DNA from 4 places in the Streptomyces sp. NPDC014764 genome. Region 3 is predicted to be linked to each of the others. Evidence: riboswitches for the same ligand, from Rfam matches in the RefSeq annotation. Region 3 holds a riboswitch; each other region holds the start of a gene.
The links. Region 3 has a riboswitch for cobalamin ahead of ACF1AG_RS01880 (prenyltransferase/squalene oxidase repeat-containing protein). Riboswitches for the same ligand answer to the same signal wherever they lie in the genome.

Region 1 (3,701 bases), on a different contig from region 3:
TCGACGCCGTAGTGGTCGGGGTGCAGCACGCCCCGCGCGGTGCGGGTCTTCTCCCAGGCGGGCAGCGGGCCGTGCCGCTCGGCCAGACCGGCGGACGTCTCGTACGCGGCGAGCATGATGCGCTCGGCGATCCGGGTGGAGAGCGCCTTCGCCCCGGGGGAGTCGAACGGCATCCGCAGCCGGAAGAACACGTCCTGCAGCCCCATCACGCCCAAGCCCACCGGGCGCCAGGGGCTGTTGGAGCGGGATGCCTCCTCGGTCGGGTAGAAGTTGATGTCGACCACCCGGTCCAGGAACGTCACGGCGGTGCGGACCGCCGCGTCCAGGCGCTCCCAGTCCATGCCGTCCGGGCCTGCGAATGCCGCGAGGTTGACCGAGCCGAGGTTGCAGACCGCCGTCTCCCCGTCGTCGGTGACCTCCAGGATCTCCGTGCACAGGTTGGAGGAGTGGACGACGTGGCCCGGCTCGGCGGTCTGGTTGGCGGTGCGGTTGGCGGTGTCCTTGAACGTCATCCAGCCGTTGCCGGTCTGCGCGAGGGCGCGCATCATCCGGCCGTACAGCTCGCGTGCCGGAAGCGTCCTGCGGGCCAGGCCCTTCGCCTCGGCGGCCCGGTAGGCCGCGTCGAACTCCTCGCCCCACAGGTCGACCAGCTCGGGCACGTCCACCGGGGAGAACAGCGACCACTGCGCGTCGTCGGCGACCCGGCGCATGAACTCGTCCGGCACCCAGTGCGCCAGGTTCAGGTTGTGCGTACGGCGGGCGTCCTCACCGGTGTTGTCGCGCAGCTCGAGGAACTCCTCGATGTCCGCGTGCCAGGTCTCCAGGTAGACCGCGGCGGCGCCCTTGCGCCGGCCGCCCTGGTTCACGGCGGCGACCGAGGCGTCCAGCGTCTTCAGGAACGGGACGATGCCGTTGGAGTGCCCGTTGGTGCCGCGGATCAGCGAACCCCGGGCGCGGACCCGGGAGAAGGACAGGCCGATGCCGCCGGCGTGCTTCGACAGGCGTGCGACCTGGTGGTAGCGCTCGTAGAGGGAGTCCAGCTCGTCCTTGGGGGAGTCCAGGAGGTAGCAGGACGACATCTGCGGGTGGCGGGTGCCGGAGTTGAACAGCGTGGGGGAGGAGGGCAGGTAGTCCAGCCGGCTCATCAGCCCGTACAGTGCGGCGACGTCCTCCAGCGCCCGCCCGCTCTCGTCCTCGGCGAGCCCGCAGGCGACCCGCAGCAGGAAGTGCTGGGGCGTCTCGACGACCTTGCGGGTGACCGGGTGGCGCAGCAGGTAGCGGCTGTGCAGGGTGCGCAGGCCGAAGTAGCCGAACCGGTCGTCGGCGTCCGTGTCGACCAGCGCGTCCAGACGGGCCGCGTGGAGCCGGATGAACGCGGCCGTGCGGTCGCCGATCAGGCCTTCCCGGTGACCGGCGGCCACCGAGCCGGTGAACGAGGTGACACCCTGCGAGGCGGCCTCGGCGCGGATGCCGAGGGTGAGCAGCCGGGCGGCGAGCCGGGAGTACGCGGGGTCCTCGGAGATCAGTCCGGCCGCCGCCTCGGTGGCCAGGTCCCGCAGCTCCGCCTCGTCGGCGGCGGCTGACCGGCCGCGCAGCGCGGCGGCGGCAACCCGGCCGGCGTCGGCGTCGGGCAGGTCGGCGGTCAGCTGGGTCAGGGTCCGCAGCAGCGCGGCCCCGGGGCCGTCGCTCTCCTCGGTCACGCGGGTCGCTGAAGCCGGATCGGCTGGCGCGATGGTCACGTGTGGCTCTCCCTCGCTCGGCACAGGGGCCTCGAGGAGCGCAGGGGGCAGCACACGAACGCACGCGGCGTCGCGTCCACCGGCCCATTCCGCGAGGCCCGGACGTCAGGGCACCCGGACCGGAAGGGCCGGGCGCACTGTCGGCAGGTCCTCGGACTGACTCCCGTGCGCGCCCGTGGGCAGGCATGGGTACACCGTTGCGGGACAGTTCCGGATTCGCACCGGATTCCCCTGCGACGACAGCGAGCATGAGCATACATCTTGTGCCGGGTGTCGCCGACGGACCCATATGTTGTGTCGCGTTGGAGTTATGGTGGGGCCGGACGGAAGGGCTGTGCCCAGCCGTCAGAGCGTCAGTTCGTAGACGAGCAGCATGATGTCGTCCAGCTCCGGCAGCGGGTTCCAGTCCCGCCCGGGGGCTCGCGTGAAGCCCAGCCGCTCGTACACCCGGTGCGCGGAGTGCATCGTGCGCTGCGTGGACAGCACCATCCGCGTGCGGCCGAGCGCCCGCGCCCGGTCGGCGCAGGCGCGCACCAGCGCCTCGCCGGCGCCCCGGCCGCGGTGGGCGGGGGAGACGGCCAGCATCCGTATCTCCGCCTCGCCGGGCTCCGCGATGTCGGCCATGGGCCCGGGGCCCGGCACGAACGTCACCCCGCCCAGCAGCGTGCCGTCCGCCACGGCGACCAGGACCTCGGCGGCCGCCGCCCGTCTGCCCACGTCCCGCAGCTCGCCCAGGTAGGCGTCGGACTCCCCGAAGTCCAGCAGCCCGTCGCCGAGATAGGCCTGCGCGGTGATCTCACCGAGCTCCGCGTGCTCGCCGGGCGCCGCCGGCCGGATGACGATGTCCATGCGGGGGAGTCTGCCGCACGGGGACGACAGCGGGCCGCCGGTTTTCCACCGGCGGCCCGCTGTCCTGTGCGTGAACGTCGTCAGTGCTTGCTGTCCGCCGTGGCCGGCGGAAGCTCCACCTGCACGCCCGGGTCGCCGGCGTCCGCCGTGTAGTCCCGCGGCTCGGTCTCGTCGACGCCCTCCGGCGCCTTGACCGCCCGCATGACGAAGGTCAGGACGACCGTGACCAGCACGTTGATCACGAAGGCGGTGAGGCCGATGTAGCCGATCTCCCCGATGCCCGGGATCTCCTTGGCGGAGCCGCCGAAGTGCTTCTGCGTCGGCGACGCCACCCCGTACGCGGCTACCGTGCCGTAGATCATGCCGACCGCCCAGCCGCCGATCAGCGCCCAGCGGTGGAACCAGCGGGTGAACAGGCCGCCCACCAGCGCCGGGAAGGTCTGCAGGATCCAGATGCCGCCGAGCAGCTGGAAGTTGATGGCGACCGTCTTGTCCATGGTCAGCACGAAGGCCAGCGCGCCCACCTTCACCAGCAGCGACACGGCCTTGGAGACGGCGGTCTCCTGCTTGGGCGTCGCGTCGGGCTTGATGAAGTCCTTGTAGATGTTGCGGGTGAACAGGTTCGCCGCCGCGATCGACATGATCGCCGCCGGCACCAGCGCGCCGATGCCGATCGCCGCGAAGGCCACACCGGCGAACCAGTCCGGGAACATGTTCTCGAACAGCTGCGGGATGGCCAGCTGGCCGTTCTGCACCTTCACCCCGGCCGCGATCGCCATGAATCCGAGCAGCGCCAGCAGGCCCAGCATCAGCGAGTACAGCGGCAGGATCGTGGTGTTGCGGCGGATCACCTCACGGCTGCGCGAGGACAGCGTCGCGGTGATCGAGTGCGGGTACATGAACAGCGCGAGCGCCGAGCCCAGCGCCAGCGTGGCGTACGTCCACTGGCCCGCCTCGCCCGGCACCAGGGCGCCGCGCGGGGCACCCGTGGCCGGGTTGGTCTCGCTGTACGCCTCCTGCGCGGACGCGAAGATCTCGTCGAACCCGCCCAGCTTGATCGGGATGTAGATGATCGCCACCGCGATCACGATGTAGATCAGCGTGTCCTTGACG
Region 2 (3,701 bases), on a different contig from region 3:
CCGTCCTCCTCGTCGATGCCGAGGCCGTGCCGGAACGGCAGCACGCCGTACGAGCGCCGCCCGGTCAGGCCGTGCAGCATCTCCAGGCCCGGCTCCAGCAGGGAGACGTCCCCGCGGAACTTGTTCACCAGGAACCCGGCGACCAGCTCCTGGTCCTCCGGGGAGAGGAGGGCGACCGTGCCGAAGAAGGACGCGAAGACGCCGCCCCGGTCGATGTCCCCGACGACCAGCACGGGCAGCCGCGCGCCCCGCGCGATCCCCATGTTGACGATGTCGGTACGGCGCAGGTTGATCTCCGCGGGGCTTCCGGCGCCCTCGCAGATCACCGCGTCGTACTCGCTCCGCAGCCGCTCCAGACAGTCGAGGACCGTGCCGAGGAGGCTCTCCTGGCGGCCGCCGTGGTAGCCGCGGGCGCTCATCTCGCCGACCGGGCGGCCCATCAGCACCACCTGGCTGGACCGGTCGCCGCCCGGCTTCAGCAGCACCGGGTTCATCAGCGCCGTCGGCTCCACCCGGCACGCCTGCGCCTGCATCGCCTGGGCGCGCCCGATCTCGGCGCCCTCGCGGGTGACGAACGAGTTCAGCGACATGTTCTGCGCCTTGAACGGCGCGACCTTCACCCCCTGGCGTACCAGCCACCGGCAGATCCCGGCGGTGACCACGCTCTTGCCGGCGTCCGAGGTGGTCCCGGCGACCAGCAGTCCGCCACCGCTCACTTCGCACGTCCCTTCCGTAGGCGCCGCGCGGCCACCCCGGCCGCCAGCGCCAGCCAGCCCACCCGCCGCGACAGGCGCACCGCCCGGTCGATGTCGGCGACGGCGACGGGGCGTCCGCCGCCGTTGAGGACGGGCCGGTGCTCGACCCGCCCGCCGTAGGAGAGCGTCCCGCCGAGCCGCACGCCGAGCGCGCCCGCGAAGGACGCCTCGACGGGACCGGCGTTGGGGCTGGGGTGTTTGCCCGCGTCCGCGCGCCAGGCCCGTACCGCCCCGCGCGGGTCCGGCCCGCTCAGCGCGGCGAGGACGGCCGTCAGGCGCGCGCCCGGCCAGCCGGCGACGTCGTCGAGACGGGCGGACGCCCAGCCGTAACGGCGGTACCGGGGCGACTTGTGACCCACCATCGCGTCCAGGGTGTTGACGGCCCGGAAGCCCACCAGGCCCGGCACCCCGGCGACCGCGCCCCACACGAGGGCGCCCACCACGGCGTCGGAGGTGTTCTCGGCGACGGACTCCACCACGGCACGGGCGATCCCGTCGGCGTCCAGGGCCTGCGGGTCACGGCCGCACAGGTGCGGCAGCCGCTCCCTCGCGGCCTCGACGTCCCCGGCTTCGAGCGCCCGCCCGATGGTCCGGGCCTCCCGGGCCAGCGAGGTACCGCCGACGACGGCCCAGGTGGCGACGCCGGTCAGGGCGACGGAAGCGGCAGGACCACGGCGTGCGGCGCGGGCTGCCAGGCCTGCGACCGTGACGGCGCCGCCGACGCACACGGCGGTGTGCACGGCCCCGCGGCCCCGGTCGTCCCGCCACAGCACCCGCTCCACGGCAGCCGCGGCCCGCCCGAAAGCGGCGACCGGATGCCCACGGCGGGGATCGCCGAGCAGCAGGTCGCCGAGGAGGCCGGCGGCGGCGCCGTACGCGAACACGCGATCGGCACCCATGGGTTCAGCCGGTGACGGATCCGGAGGTCACGGCCCCGAAGGGGGGTGGGGTGTCGCTGATCGACCTCGACAGGCTGCCGCGCATGGCGATATGTCCTCACTCAGGGTGTCCACGCCCTGGTTCGACGAGACCGGCGGCGAGAGTTCCTGGCTCCCGGGGCTCACCCCGGTGACAGTGGCGGGACCGCGCCGGATTCGCACCGGCTTCCTCTCCTGCCGCCGTATTGGCGGAGGCAGTCCACCATGCCCTTGGAAGGGCCGTCAACTTGCCTTTGACCTGCGGGGCTGAAGTGTGCCGAGGCCCACAGAGGGGCTCACGTGGGTGAACGGCGGGAACGGCGCATGGACACGCCGGACACGGCGCACGGACGCGCGGACACGGCAGCGGGCGGGACGGGAGCCGCTGCTCCCGTCCCGCCCGCTCACGCGTGCGGCCTTGTCGTCAGGCCATGATCAGGTAGATGCCGTAGCCCACGGCCGCCGCGCACGCGGCGAAGCAGGCGTAGGCGCCGGTGACCGCGAGGGCCGTGGACCGGCCCTCGGCGGTGGCCCGCTCGCGGCGGGACATACCGGAGATGCCGAGGGTGAACAGGGCCACCAGGGCCACGGTGACCACGAGGCTCACGCCGAACACGGAGCCGAGGGCCGCCCAGTCGATCTTCATGCTGCTTCCTTCTGCGTGCCGGACGCGGTCAGACGGTCGAGGTGGCCGACGGGGCCTGCGGGTCGGCGGCGGCCGGGGCCGGGATGGTGGCCGAGAGGTCCTCGGAGGGGCCGGCGGGCGGCGGGGTCACAGCGGCGATGGCCTGGGTGACCACACCGGCGGGCTCCTCGGCGGGGGTGTCGTGGTCGTTGACGTTGGTGTGGTCGACGATCTCGCGCCGGGAGATCTTCCAGATGGCCGCGCTGGAGGTGATCAGGAAGACGGCAACGACGGCGGTGCCCCAGTCCCCGAAGCCGCACACCCACTCGGCGATCGCCGCGACCAGGGCGGCGGCCGGCAGGGTCAGGCCCCAGGCGACGAACATCCGGGTGGCCGTGGACCAGCGGACCACGCCGCCCTTGCGGCCGAGGCCGGCACCCATGACGGCACCGGACACGGAGTGCGTGGTGGAGAGGGAGAAGCCCAGGTGCGAGGAGGCCAGGATGACCGTCGCGGCGCTGGTCTGGGCCGCGAAGCCCTGCTGCGGCTGGAGGTCGGTCAGGCCCTTGCCCATGGTGCGGATGATGCGCCAGCCGCCCAGGTAGGTGCCGAGGGCGATGGCGATGCCCGCGGAGAGGATGACCCACATCGGCGGGTCGGAGTCGGGGGCGACGGCGCCGCCGGCGACCAGGGCGAGGGTGATGATGCCCATCGTCTTCTGGGCGTCGTTGGTGCCGTGGGCCAGGGAGACCAGGCCGGCCGAGGCGATCTGCCCGGCGCGGTAGCCCTTCTCGGAGGACTTGGCGTCGGCGTTGCGGCCCATGCGGTAGGTGAGCCGGGTCGCGAGCATCGCGGCGACGCCCGCCACCAGCGGGGCGGCGATCGCGGGGATCAGGACCTTGGTGACCAGCACGTCGCCGTGGACCGCGCCGAAGCCGGCGGAGGCGACCGTGGCGCCGATCAGACCGCCCATGAGGGCGTGCGACGAGCTGGACGGCAGGCCGACCAGCCAGGTGAGGAGATTCCAGAGGATCGCGCCGACCAACGCGGCGAAGATGACCTCGGGACGGATGCCGGCCTCGTCGACGAGGCCCTTGGAGATCGTGTTGGCGACCTCCACCGAGAGGAATGCGCCGACAAGGTTCAGCACGGCGGACATGGCCACCGCGACCTTGGGCCTCAGTGCACCGGTCGAAATGGTCGTTGCCATCGCGTTCGCGGTGTCGTGGAAACCGTTCGTGAAATCGAACGCGAGTGCGGTTACCACCACAATCGCGAGGATCAGCGAGAAGCTTTCCATTTACCCAGGCAATCGTTCGAGGTCATTGGCTGGTCGAACGTAGGTAACCAGGGTGAACGGAAGATGAACTGGAACGGGCATCGCGGTGACCGTAAGAGGGGGTG
Region 3 (3,701 bases):
GCTGAGCCGTCCCGCTCCCAGAAGGACCAGTAGCGGTACCCGGCGGCCTGGGCCTGGCCGGCGCCCGCCAGCAGCGGCAGCAGCGCGGCCAGGAACAGCACGGTGAGGCGGCGGGTCACGGCTGCTGCCTCTTGGTGCGGTTGCTGATCAGGAAGCCGATGCCGATGCCCGCGACCAGGCAGACGCCGACGAACCACCACACGCCGAACGGGGAGTCCGAGTCCTTCTCGTCCTCGGCCTTCTCGGTCGCCTTCGCGGTCTTCTCGGGGGCGGCCGGGCCGGCGGCCCGGAGCTGCTTCACCAGGTCCGTGCCGCCGAAGTCGCGCGGGTCCGCGCCGGTCGCGTGGGAGGCGAGGATCAGCTGCGCGTAGGCGCCGGGCCCGCTCTGCGCGGCCCAGTCGGCGGCGTTCTTCTCCAGCCAGGCGTACGACTTCTCCGCCTGGGCCGTGTCGCCCTGCGCGGCGAGTGCGACCACCGCGTCGGCGGTGTTGCCGAAGTCGGGCTGGTCCGCGGCGCCGGGCGTCGAGGCGAGCAGGTACCCCTTGGCGGCGAGCGCGCCTGCCAGGTGCGCGGCGCCGTTCGCGGCGGCCTGCGCCGGGGTGGTCGCCTCGACGCAGGAACCGGCGGCGCCGTCGCCCTTGCCGGGCTCGACCAGCAGGCCCTTGCCGAGCGCGCCGAGCACGCCCGCCGCCGTCGCGTCCGCGTTGGCCGTCAGCGAGCCGTCCTTCTCCGGCTGGTACGCGAACGCGCCCGCGCCCTCACCGGTGCAGGGCAGCTCCAGGCCGAGCAGCGCGTCGTAGGGGGACTTGCCGCCCTTCCTCACCTCACCCGGCTTCTCGCCGGCGGCGGCGAGCGCGCCGACGACGACGGACGTGGAGTTGGTGTCGCTGGGGCCGCCCGCGGTGTAACCCCAGCCGCCGTCCTCGTTCTGCACGGACTTAAGCCAGCCGACGGCCTTCTCCGTGACGGCGTCGTGGCCGCCGAGCGCGGCGAGCGCCTGCACGGCGGCGGCGGTCTGGTTGGTGTCGACCATGGTCTTCGCGTCGCACGCGGCGGACGGGTCGGCACGGAACGGCGCGAAGGAGCCGTCGGCGCACTGCTGGCCGGTCAGCCAGCCGACGGCGGCCTTAGGCGGCTCGGCGCCGGCGGCGTGCTGGGCGAGCAGGGCGAGCGACTGGCGCCACACCCCGTCGTACTGCGGATCGGTGTCCCCGTACAGCGCGGACGGCAGTGCCTGCGGGGTCGGCGACGGGGACGAGTCGGCTGCGGCCGGTGCGGCGGCGCCGAGGACGGCGACGGCGGCCAGCACCGCTGCGCTGCGGCGGACGTTCATGACGGGCGGGTGCCTCTCCCTGAAGAGGGCCGGGCAGCGCGGGACACCCCGGCGGCTCGGCTCCGTATACCTCGACGGTGCCCGTGCACCGGCGGATGCCGGGCACGTGAGCCGGTCACGATCCGTGCGGGGCATTCCGGCTCACCGTCCCCAGGACGGCTCACGGTTGCGGGTCAGCGCCGGATTCGCACCGGCTTCCCCCCGTACGGCTGTGATACGACGCGGCCACTCTACCCGCCCGTAGAACGGGTGTCCGGGGCGGCCGGGGGCGCGAGGAGAGGCACACAGGCGTGAGGTGACGGGCGTCACGGCGCCCGTGAGCCGTCCCGCACCCGTGGGCGGGTGCGGGCGAGGGGGAGTCGTTGACCGCGTTCCGTCAGTGCTGCCCGGAGCGCGGCGGAGCCGTCAGGTCGATCAGCCGGCACACCGTCTCGATGTCCACGCCCACCTGCTCGATGGAGGCCCGCCCCGACAGCCAGGTGATCAGCGTCGAGTGCCAGGTGTGCCCGATCACCCGGACGGCCGAGAGCTGCTCGGGCGTCGGGTCCGTCAGATCCGTGGCGTCGAGGATGATCGCCGTGGTCCGCCGGAAGACCTGCTCCACCTCCGCGCTCACACTGCGGTCCGCGAAGGTCAGCGCCCGCACCATCGCGTCCGCCAGGTGCGGGTCGCGCTGCATCGCGCGGAACGCCCGCATCAGCGTCCCGGCGACCCGCTCCGCCGCCGTCTCGCCGGCCGGGGGCTTCTTCCGCAGCGTCGCGTGCAGATGCTCCAGCTGATCCTGCATCGTCGCCACCAGCAGATGGATCTTCGACGGGAAGTACCGGTACAGCGTGCCCAGCGCCACCTGCGAGGACTCCGCGACCTCACGCATCTGCACCCCGTCGAAACCGCCCCGCGAGGCCAGCCGCGCGCACACCTCGAGGATGCGTCGGCGCCGCGCCTCCTGCCGCTCCGTGAGCGGGGAGGCCGGCCCGGCGCGCCCGGCGTCCGGCGCCGCCTTGGTCCTGTGGGCTTCCGCGGGCATGGGTCCCGTCCGTGACAGTCGGTGAGGATCGATGATCGGACAGCATGGCACGGCGTCCGCCGTGGCGTGAATCACCTGATCCACCGCTGCCGACGTTCTTACCTGCCGGTAGATTCGGTTCCTCCGAACGATCAACTCTGAAACTTGTTCTAGATCGGCGTCCCGTCGTACTGTCGCGGGACAGTGCAGGCAGAAGGGGGTCCCAGAGTGACCGCTGAGGCCAGTCAGGCCGGGCCCTCGGCGGGCCCCGCATCCGACGGCTCGCGACCGCTCCGCATCGCGCTCCTCACCTACAAGGGAAACCCGTTCTGCGGCGGCCAGGGCGTCTACGTGCGCCATCTCTCCCGCGAACTGGCCCGGTTGGGACACCGCGTCGAGGTCATCGGCGCCCAGCCCTACCCGGTGCTCGACGAGGGGTACGACGGGCTGAGCCTCACCGAGCTGCCCAGCCTCGACCTCTACCGGCAGCCGGACCCCTTCCGCACCCCGAAGCGTGACGAGTACCGCGACTGGGTCGACGCCCTCGAGGTCTCCACCATGTGGACCGGCGGCTTCCCCGAGCCGCTGACCTTCTCGCTGCGCGCCCGCCGCCATCTGCGCGCCCGCCGCGGCGACTTCGACGTCGTCCACGACAACCAGACCCTCGGCTACGGCCTGCTCGGCGACCTCGGCGCGCCCCTGGTCACCACCGTCCACCACCCCATCACCGTGGACCGCCGCCTCGAACTGGACGCCGCCGAGGACTGGAAGCGCCGTATGTCGGTGCGCCGCTGGTACGCGTTCACCCGCATGCAGAAGCGGGTCGCCCGCCGCCTGCCGTCCGTGCTCACCGTCTCCGGCAGCTCCCGCGACGAGATCGTCGAGGACCTCGGCGTACGGCAGGACCGCATCCACGTCGTCCACATCGGCGCCGACACCGACCTGTTCTCCCCCGACCCGTCCGTGAAGGTCGTCCCGGGCCGGATCGTCACCACCTCCAGCGCCGACGTGCCGCTGAAGGGCCTCGTCTACCTCGTCGAGGCGCTCGCCAAGGTGCGCGCCGAGCAGCCCGACGCCCACCTCGTCGTGGTCGGCAAACGCCCCGCCGAGGGCCCCGTCGCCCAGGCGATGGAGCGCTACGGCCTCGAAGGCGCCGTCGAGTTCGTCAAGGGCATCTCCGACGCCGAACTCGTCGACCTGGTGCGCTCGGCGCAGGTCGCCTGCGTGCCGTCGCTCTACGAGGGCTTCTCCCTCCCGGCCGCCGAGGCGATGGCCACCGGCACCCCGCTGGTCGCCACCACGGGTGGCGCCATCCCCGAGGTCGCCGGACGCGACGGGGAGACCTGCCTGGCCGTGCCGCCC
Region 4 (3,701 bases), on a different contig from region 3:
TTGCCGGCCGTGTCCGTCACCTTGGCCAGGTTCCCGGCCCCGTCGAGGTCGAGGACGGCGGTGCGGCCTGTGTGGTCCTTGGCCTGCCACTGGTTCGGGTAGGTCTTGACCAGGTCGATCCAACGGCCCGAGCGGGTCTCGGTGAGCTTGAAGCCCTTGTGCTCGGCGCCCTCGTCGTGCTGGTCGACGGTGATCGTGCCGTCGTTCCTGTCCGTCACCCTCGTGAGGGTGCCGTGCTCGCTGTACGTGTCCTTCGAGCCGGACCTGCGGTCGGTCAGGGTGTAGATCCCGTCCGCGTTCTTCCTCAGGTCCTTCGAGTAACCGGCCGGCGTCGTGTACGTGCCGTCGGCGTTGGCCGTGGAGTGCAGCAGCTCGCCGGTGGCGTCGAAGACGCCCACCTCACCGTCCTTCACCTGGAGGTAGCACTCATACGCCTGCCACCACGGCTGCGACACCTTCCCCCACGGGGGTTCCAGGGAGTTGTAGGTGCGGGTCAACTGGAGTCTCTGGCCGACGCCCGCGATGTCGAAGTCCGTGGCCGCCAGCATCAGGTTGCCGGTCGAGACGTTCACCCACGCCACCAGCGCGTCGTTCAGACGGGTGTCGACGATCTGATGCCAGGGCACCTCGCCCTGGCCCTCGGGCAGGTAGTCAGTGGCGACAGCATCTGCCGACCGGACACCGCTTGAGGCACTGCGCCGCAGCCCTCGCTCCGACGCCGTGGTCTTCGGCCAGCAGCCGCTGGCCGCGCGCCTGCGCGAGCGGCGTGCTGGGTGGGCAGTTGTACAACCTCTGCGGACAGGCCGGATGCGGACCCGGGGTGTTCACCGTGCCGCTCGCCCGTCGCGGTCACCGCGTGACCGGAGTGGACCTGAGCCCGGCCATGCTGGACCGGGCACGCAAGCGGTCGGCCGACGCCGGTGCGGAGGTGACGTACGTGCGGGCCGACGCCCGCGAGTACGAGGCACCGGGTGGCTTCGACGTCGTCCTCGACATGTTCACCTCCTTCGGGTACTTCGAGGACCCCGCCGACAACGCGCGCGTGTTGCGCACCATGTACACCTGCCTGGCTCCCGGCGGCAAGCTCGTCCTCGACCTCACCGGGAAGGAGCTCCTGGCCCGCAGGGTCACCCCGCCCAAGGTGGTGCGGCGGGGCGACGACCTGATGGTGCAGACCGACACCGTGCTGGACGAGTGGGCGCGCCTGCGCAGCGAGTGGGTGCTGGTCGCTGGTCCGGGGCGAGCGAGTGACGCGGGCCACCTTGACGTGGTTCGCGTACAGCGCGGTGGAGCTGCCGCGGATGGCCGAGGAGACGGGTTTCGGCCGCGTGGAGGTCTTCGGCGGGTTCGACGGGCGCCCCTACGACGAGAGTGCCGAGCGGCTCGTCCCTCGGGCGGTCTGCGAAGCGTGAGGGAGGCAAAGGGCGTGCGGCCGGGTCCGCACGCCCTTTGCCGTCGGCTCGGAGGACCGTAGGATCACCTGGTCATCGCCGCGACGGGAGACAGGAAGCCGGTGCGAATCCGGCACGGTCCCGCCACTGTGACCGGGGAGCGCCCCTCCGACATGCCACTGCGCACCGCGCGGGAAGGCGGAGGGAACGTCGATCCGGGAGTCAGGACACTGGTCCGTCGCGGGCCCGATCCGAGGAGCGCGGACTCCAGGAGGCTTCACGTGTCCCAGCTGTTCACCCCTGCCCGCACGCGCGGGTTCCGTCGTGCCACGGCCGCTGCCATGGCACTGTCGTCCATGCTGCTGACCACCGGCTGCGGTGCGTCCGACGAGGGCGGCGGGGACGCGAAGGCCACCGCAGCCGCGTCCGAGGGCTTCCCGGTCACCGTCGACAACTGCGGCGTGAAGACGACGTACGACAAGCCTCCGTCTCGGGTGGTCACCATCCACCAGCACCCGGCGGAACTCATGCTCGCCCTCGGCCTGAAGGACCGCATGGTCGGCACGGCCTTCCCCGACTCCGCCGTCCTGCCCGAGCTGGAGAGGGACTACGAGTCCGTACCGGAACTGGCGGAGAGGGAACCGTCCTTCGAGAAGGTCCTGGACGCCGAACCCGACCTCGTCTACGGCGGCTACGGCAGCGCCTTCGACGAGAAGGAGGGCCGCTCCCGCAAGGCGTTCGCCGACGCGGGCATCGACACCTACCTCAACCGCGAGTACTGCGGCGGGAAGCGGGTGACGATGAAGGACACCTACGACGAGATCCGCACCATCGGCACGATCTTCGGCGTCCCGGACCGGGCCGACGACCTGGTCACCGACCTCGAGGTCCGCGTCGCCAAGGCCGCCGACAAGGTCCAGAGCGAGCCCGAGCTGTCCGTCTTCGTCTACGACAGCGGCGACAAGAGCGCCTTCACCGCGGGCGGCAAGAGCCTGGGCACCGAGCTTATCCGGCTGGCCGGCGGCGAGAACGTCTTCGCCGACCTCGACGACGTCTTCGGCGACGTCTCCTGGGAGCAGGTCGTCGAACGCAAACCGGAAGTCATCGCGATCTACGACTACGCGGGCGCCGGAAGCGTGAAGGAGAAGAAGGAGTACCTGCTCTCCCAGCCCGCGCTCGCCGACGTACCCGCCATCAGGAACAAGCGGTTCGTCGTCCTGCCGCTGACCGCCACCCTGGTCGGCATCCGCTCGGCCTACGCGGTCGAGGACCTGGCCCGCGGACTGCACCCCGAGAGCTTCCGGTGACCCAGGCCGCCACGGGCACGCCCGCCGAAGAGGCGGCGCCTCGGCGGAAGACCACCAGGCCGGAGACAGGCCGTACACGGCTGGCCGTCACACTGCTGGCACTCACGGCGTTGCTCGTCGTCTCCGCCACGGCGGGCCTCGCGATCGGCTCCGTCCGGGTGCCGCCCGGCCAGGTGTGGGGCATCGTGACGCACGCGCTGGGCGCCGACTGGCAGCAGCCGGACTGGTCGCGGGCCCGGGAGACCATCGTGGTGGACGTGCGGGCGCCGCGGGTGCTGCTCGGTGCGGTCACCGGCGCCGGCCTGGCGGTCATCGGTACGGCTCTGCAGGCACTGGTGCGCAACCCGCTCGCCGAGCCGTACCTGCTCGGCGTCTCTTCGGGGGCGTCGCTCGGCGCGGTCTCCGTGATCGTGTTCGGGGTCACCTTCTTCGGGCCCCTCTCCCTGTCGATGGCCGCCTTCGTGGGCGCCCTGGGCGCGCTCCTGCTCGTGTACGCCACCGCCCGCACCGGCGGACGCATCACCTCGGCACGGCTGGTGCTGTCCGGAGTAGCGATCGCGGCGGTACTCACCGCAGTCCTCGATCTGCTGCTGCTCACCACCGCCCGGGGCAACGAGGCCCGCGCGGTCCTCGCCTGGACCCTCGGCGGTCTCGGCGGCGTCAACTGGGGCTCGCTGTGGCTGCCGAGCACGGCCCTCCTGCTCGGCATCGGCGTCCTCATGATCCAGGCCCGCAACCTGAACCTGCTGCTGGCCGGCGAGGAGGCGGCCACCACGATGGGGCTGGACGTGGCCCGGTTCCGCGCCCGCCTGTTCGTCCTGCTCTCCCTCGTCACGGGTGTGCTGGTCGCAGCGGCCGGACCGATCGGCTTCGTCGGCCTGATGATGCCCCACATCGTGCGCCTGTTCGTCGGCGGCGACCACCGCCGGGTCCTGCCGACGGCGGCACTCGGCGGAGCGGTCTTCCTCATCTGGTCCGACATCGCCGCACGGACCATCGCCGC

Region 1: it holds a riboswitch for cobalamin, as region 3 does, so the genes downstream of both, ACF1AG_RS09510 (ribonucleoside-diphosphate reductase subunit alpha) here and ACF1AG_RS01880 (prenyltransferase/squalene oxidase repeat-containing protein) in region 3, are expected to answer to the same signal.
Region 2: it holds a riboswitch for cobalamin, as region 3 does, so the genes downstream of both, ACF1AG_RS25785 (cobalamin biosynthesis protein) here and ACF1AG_RS01880 (prenyltransferase/squalene oxidase repeat-containing protein) in region 3, are expected to answer to the same signal.
Region 4: it holds a riboswitch for cobalamin, as region 3 does, so the genes downstream of both, ACF1AG_RS17790 (ABC transporter substrate-binding protein) here and ACF1AG_RS01880 (prenyltransferase/squalene oxidase repeat-containing protein) in region 3, are expected to answer to the same signal.

The regions. Positions count from the first base shown of each region.
Region 1 covers NZ_JBIBXY010000003.1:161,134-164,834, reverse strand. The annotation lists gene ACF1AG_RS09510 (ribonucleoside-diphosphate reductase subunit alpha) at 1-1,739, opposite strand, end outside; cobalamin riboswitch at 1,864-2,035, opposite strand; gene ACF1AG_RS09505 (GNAT family N-acetyltransferase) at 2,085-2,588, opposite strand; gene mctP (monocarboxylate uptake permease MctP) at 2,669-3,701, opposite strand, start outside.
Region 2 covers NZ_JBIBXY010000013.1:57,233-60,933, reverse strand. The annotation lists gene ACF1AG_RS25790 (cobyric acid synthase) at 1-716, opposite strand, end outside; gene ACF1AG_RS25785 (cobalamin biosynthesis protein) at 713-1,654, opposite strand; cobalamin riboswitch at 1,773-1,912, opposite strand; gene ACF1AG_RS25780 (hypothetical protein) at 2,097-2,318, opposite strand; gene ACF1AG_RS25775 (anion permease) at 2,347-3,597, opposite strand.
Region 3 covers NZ_JBIBXY010000001.1:406,975-410,675, reverse strand. The annotation lists gene ACF1AG_RS01885 (SCO2322 family protein) at 1-119, opposite strand, end outside; gene ACF1AG_RS01880 (prenyltransferase/squalene oxidase repeat-containing protein) at 116-1,333, opposite strand; cobalamin riboswitch at 1,442-1,580, opposite strand; gene ACF1AG_RS01875 (TetR family transcriptional regulator) at 1,710-2,360, opposite strand; gene ACF1AG_RS01870 (glycosyltransferase family 4 protein) at 2,568-3,701, shown strand, end outside.
Region 4 covers NZ_JBIBXY010000006.1:292,351-296,051, forward strand. The annotation lists partial or broken gene ACF1AG_RS17780 (DUF6531 domain-containing protein) at 1-704, opposite strand, end outside; gene ACF1AG_RS17785 (class I SAM-dependent methyltransferase) at 857-1,474, shown strand; cobalamin riboswitch at 1,503-1,624, shown strand; gene ACF1AG_RS17790 (ABC transporter substrate-binding protein) at 1,733-2,698, shown strand; gene ACF1AG_RS17795 (FecCD family ABC transporter permease) at 2,695-3,701, shown strand, end outside.